Regions from separate parts of the Pseudaquabacterium prasiolae genome, predicted to be linked through region 2. Evidence: predicted binding sites of a transcription regulator. Region 2 holds the regulator's gene; the other holds the start of a gene.
What was found. The regulator FNR, encoded in region 2, switches genes on or off when oxygen is low (the NO sensors DNR and NnrR bind a similar motif). The targets are predictions, from matches to a motif close to TTGATNNNNATCAA.
Positions count from the first base shown of each region.

Region 1 (2,195 bases), on a different contig from region 2:
CCCGCGGCGCCTTCGGCCTGACCCGCAAGGTGAGCGGCGCGCGCCTGGGCCTGGTCGGCCTGGGCCGCATCGGCCGCAGCATTGCCGAGCGGGCCACGGGCTTTCGCATGGACATCCGCTACCACAGCCGGCGCGCCGTGGCCGATGTGGCCTGGCGGCACGAACCCGTGCTCACCGAGCTGGCGCGCTGGGCCGACTACCTGGTGGTGATCACCGCCGGTGGTCCCGAGACCCGGCACCTGGTGAATGCCGGCGTGCTGGACGCGCTGGGCCCCGACGGCTTTCTGGTCAACGTGGCGCGCGGCAGCGTGGTCGACGAGGCCGCCTTGCTGGCCGCCCTGCAGCAGCGCCGCATTGCCGGCGCCGGGCTGGATGTATATGACGACGAGCCGCGCGTGCCCGAGGCCTTCTTTGCGCTCGACAACGTGGTGCTGGCACCGCACATCGCCAGCGCCACGCGCGAGACGCGCCAGGCCATGGCCGACCGCGTGGCCGAGAACCTGGCCGCTTTTTTCGAGCGCGGGCAACTCGTTTCGGCTGCGTAAGCCGCCGGCCGGGCGCGCTCAGGGCCGGCGCCGCGCCGCCATCTCGGCGCCCATGGCCGGCCACTCGGCCGCCGGCGTGGCGGCGCGGGCGGCCGGGAACACCAGCTCGTCTTCCAGCGCCAGATGCCCGGCATGGCGCGCAATGAAGGCCTCGGCCGCCTGCTGCCAGCCGGCGGCCGGCACCGCACCATCCCGCAGCGCGGCCAGCGCCGGCCCCAGCGTGGCCCACAGTGCGGCAAAGGCGGCGTGGTCGGCCAGCAGGCGGGCGGCGGCCTCGCGCTGCGCGGGCTCGGCGGCCGCGGCCAGGCGCGGCAGCACATGGCGTTCTTCGTCCAGATGGTGCTGCGGCGCGGCGATCTCGAAATAACGCCACACATCGGCGGCCGCACTGCGTGCCGCGGCATCGGCGCCCTGCGCCTGCCAGTGCGCCAGCAGGCGCTGCAGCAGGGCCAGCGAGCGCCGCACCCGCTCGTGGCAGGCGGCCAGCATCTCGAAAGGCTGCTCAAAACCCACCCCGGGCGCGGCCTGGCCAGGGGCTGAAATGGTGTGCAGGCGGCTCATGCGGCCGGATTGTCGGCGCAGTGCCGGCCGCCGCGCCGCCGCGCCGCTGCACCGTGCACTTTTTTGCGGTTTCAAGCGGCGGCGGGAGGCCGCCGGGTGGCTGGTTTGCGCCAGCGCGTGCTGCCCCTGCGCCCGCGCTTGATCCAACGCAACCCGGGCCCCGGGGTGCTCGCCGACAGTTGGCCCAACAGGACGTCGGCCGCCATCTGCTGTGAACGGGTGCCCGGCCACCGTCCGCCGCATCGACACCGAACCCGACCGACGCATGGAACCCCGATACGCTGCTCCCCTCGGCACGCCGGTGCTGCGCGAGGCCGCCGGCATCCGGCTGGCTGGCGAGGCCGGCGCCGCGCTGCGGGCCACCCAGGCCAAGGCCATGGCCAGCGACGCCGAGCTGTGGCGCGCGCTGCTGGGCGGCGCCCCGCTGTCCGACGCCGAGGCCGGCGCGCTCGAAGCGCTGGCCCGGACCCACACCGTGCCCACCGGGCAGGGCGTGCTCAGCCGCAGCGCTGCCGCCGACACCCTGGTGGCCCTGCGCAGCGGCGAGGTGGCGCTGGGCTTTCGCACCGCCGACGGCACCTTTCGCACCGAGCGCATCGTGCGCGGCCCGGCCTGGCTGGATCTCAGCTCGGCCTGGACCGGCGACACCCATGTGATGGACGCCCAGGCCCTGGGCCCGGCCCAGGTGGTCGAGCTGCCGCGTGCGGCCCTGGCCGCGCGGCTGGCGGTGCACCCGGGCCTGGCCCAGCGGGTCATCGAAGGCCTGGCGCGCGAGGTGCAGGCCCTGGCCGTCAACACCCACGAGCTGATGCACAAGGACGCGCCGGCCCGCCTGGCGCAATGGCTGCACCAGCGCTGCGAGCCGGTCGACGACACCGGCAACCAGGCCGTGGTGCGCCTGCACGAGCGCAAGCGCGACGTGGCCTCGCAGCTGGCGATCACGCCCGAGACCCTGTCGCGGCTGATGCGCAGCTTCACCCGCCAGGGCGTGATCGAGGTTTCGGGCTACCTGGTGCGGGTGCTCGACACCGTGGCGCTGGAGCGCCTGGCCCAGGCCTGAGCGGCGCGGCGCCGCCGGGTCGACGCCGG
Region 1 is NZ_JAOCQD020000002.1:1,286,665-1,288,859, reverse strand. Features, by position in the region: gene N4G63_RS17950 (2-hydroxyacid dehydrogenase) at 1-545, shown strand, start outside; gene N4G63_RS17945 (hemerythrin domain-containing protein) at 564-1,106, opposite strand; gene N4G63_RS17940 (Crp/Fnr family transcriptional regulator) at 1,372-2,166, shown strand.
Region 1: N4G63_RS17945 (hemerythrin domain-containing protein) is a predicted target of FNR. The motif match lies at 1,245-1,258, and genes of this name have one in related genera.

Region 2 (2,195 bases):
CGGCTTGAAGCGCTGCGGCAGGTGGGCGTACGAGTACAGCGCGATGCGGTCGGGGCGCAGTTCGGCGATCTGCGACACGGTGCGGGTGAAGGACTCGGGGGTCTGCTTGGGCAGGCCGTAGATCAGGTCGGCATTGATCGACTCGAAGCCGATCTCGCGCGCCGCGCGCATCAGCTCTCGCACCGATTCGAAGGGCTGCACCCGGTGCACCGCCTGCTGCACCGCGGCGTCGAAATCCTGCACACCGAAGCTCAGCCGGTTGAAACCGAGCGCCGCGAAGTGCCGCAGCCGCTCGGGCGAGGCGGTGCGTGGATCGACCTCGATCGACACCTCGGCGCCCGGCGCGATGCGAAAGTTCTCGCGCAGCATGGCCATCAGGCCGGTGAGTTCGTCGTCGCTCAGGAAGGTGGGGGTGCCGCCGCCCAGGTGCAGCTGCGACACCGCCTGGCCGCGGCCGAGCACGGCCACGTTCAGCGCCACCTCCTGGGCCAGCACCTCCAGGTACTCGGCCGCGCGCTCATGGTGCTTGGTGATGACCTTGTTGCAGGCGCAGTAGTAGCACACCGATTCGCAGAACGGGATGTGCAGGTACAGCGACAGCGGTGGCACCCCGCCCACGGTGGCGCCCGACGCGCGCTGCGCGAGCGCACCGACATAAGCCTCGGCACCAAAGGCCTCGACAAAGCGGTCGGCGGTGGGATAGGACGTGTAGCGTGGACCGGGGCGGTCCAGTCGGCGCAGCATGGCTTCGGTGAGCACAGGCACCTGGTCGATGGCGGATTGATCCATGATCCGCACTGTGCCCAAGCGCCCGAACCGGGCCTTGATCTGGCTCAAGTCGCGCTTTACGCCGGGGGAAAACAATGATCCCATGCTTGCGCCCGGTCAGACGACCCCAGGGCACAGACACTGGACCTTGCGCCAGAACAACCGCGGAGACGCATTGACAATGCCTGACATGAACGCCGCTGCCGACGCCAACCGGGTCCGCCCCGATGCCTTCAAGGTGGCCTGCTCCAGCTGCAACCTGCGTGAGCTGTGCTTGCCGGTGGGGCTGACGCGCGAAAACCTCGAGCGCCTTGACACCCTGGTGGCCACGCGCCGCACCGTTGAGCGGGGCGACATGCTGTTTCGGGCCGGCGACGAGTTCCAGTCGCTCTACGCGGTGCGCACCGGTTTTTTCAAGACCTGCGTGTCGTCGGAGGACGGGCGCGACCAGGTCACCGGCTTCCAGATGGCCGGCGAGTTGCTGGGGCTGGACGGCATCAGCACCGACAACCACACCTGCGATGCGGTGGCGCTGGAGGATTCGCAGGTCTGCGTGATCCCCTACCGCCAGCTCGAAGACCTGTCGCGCGAGTTCAACGAGCTGCAGCACCAGTTCCACAAGATCATGAGCCGCGAGATCGTGCGCGACCATGGTGTGATGCTGCTGCTGGGCAGCATGCGCGCCGAGGAACGTCTGGCGGCCTTCTTGCTGAACCTGACCCAGCGCCTGAAGGCGCGTGGCTTTTCGGCCTCGGCGCTGATCCTGCGCATGACGCGCGAAGAGATCGGCAGCTACCTGGGCCTGAAGCTCGAGACGGTGAGCCGCACCTTCAGCAAGTTCCAGGACGACGGCATTCTCGAGGTCAAGCAGCGGCAGATCCGCATCATCGACCAGGACATGCTGCAAAGCCTGGTCAACGGCGCCGCCTGCTGAGGCACTGCGGCCGGCTGCTCAGGCCGGCCAGCGCGGGCGGCCGGGGCCGGATTCGGCCTGGTTCAGCTCATCGGCCGTCTGGTGCAGCAGCTGCGTCAGCGCGCCTGCCGTGGCGATGACACCCCAGAACACGAAAAACGCCAGCGTGTAGACGCCCGCTGGTGCCAGCTCGACCGGGGCCCCGCCAAACCAGTGCAGCGTGGCCGGATCGACCAGCGCGAACACCAGCATCTCCAGCACGCCGGCCATCAGGAAGGCCGGCCACAGCACGGCCAGGGCCCGCAGGGTGAAGCGCCCGGTGGACATGGGCTTCTCTGGCGCGCGCTTCAGCGCGGCGCCGCGGTGGCGGCATGGTTGCGGGCCTGTACTGCCGGCATGTTGCCGGTGGGCTGCACCGGCGCCGTGCGCGCCGAGGGGGTCTCGACCAGCACCTCGTCGGCGCCGCGGTAGGCCACCACGGCGGTGAAGATGCTGGCCACCACCACGGCGGCGG
Region 2 is NZ_JAOCQD020000001.1:2,051,108-2,053,302, forward strand. Features, by position in the region: gene hemN (oxygen-independent coproporphyrinogen III oxidase) at 1-789, opposite strand, end outside; gene fnr (fumarate/nitrate reduction transcriptional regulator Fnr) at 959-1,702, shown strand; gene N4G63_RS08940 (hypothetical protein) at 1,721-2,008, opposite strand; gene N4G63_RS08945 (hypothetical protein) at 2,029-2,195, opposite strand, start outside.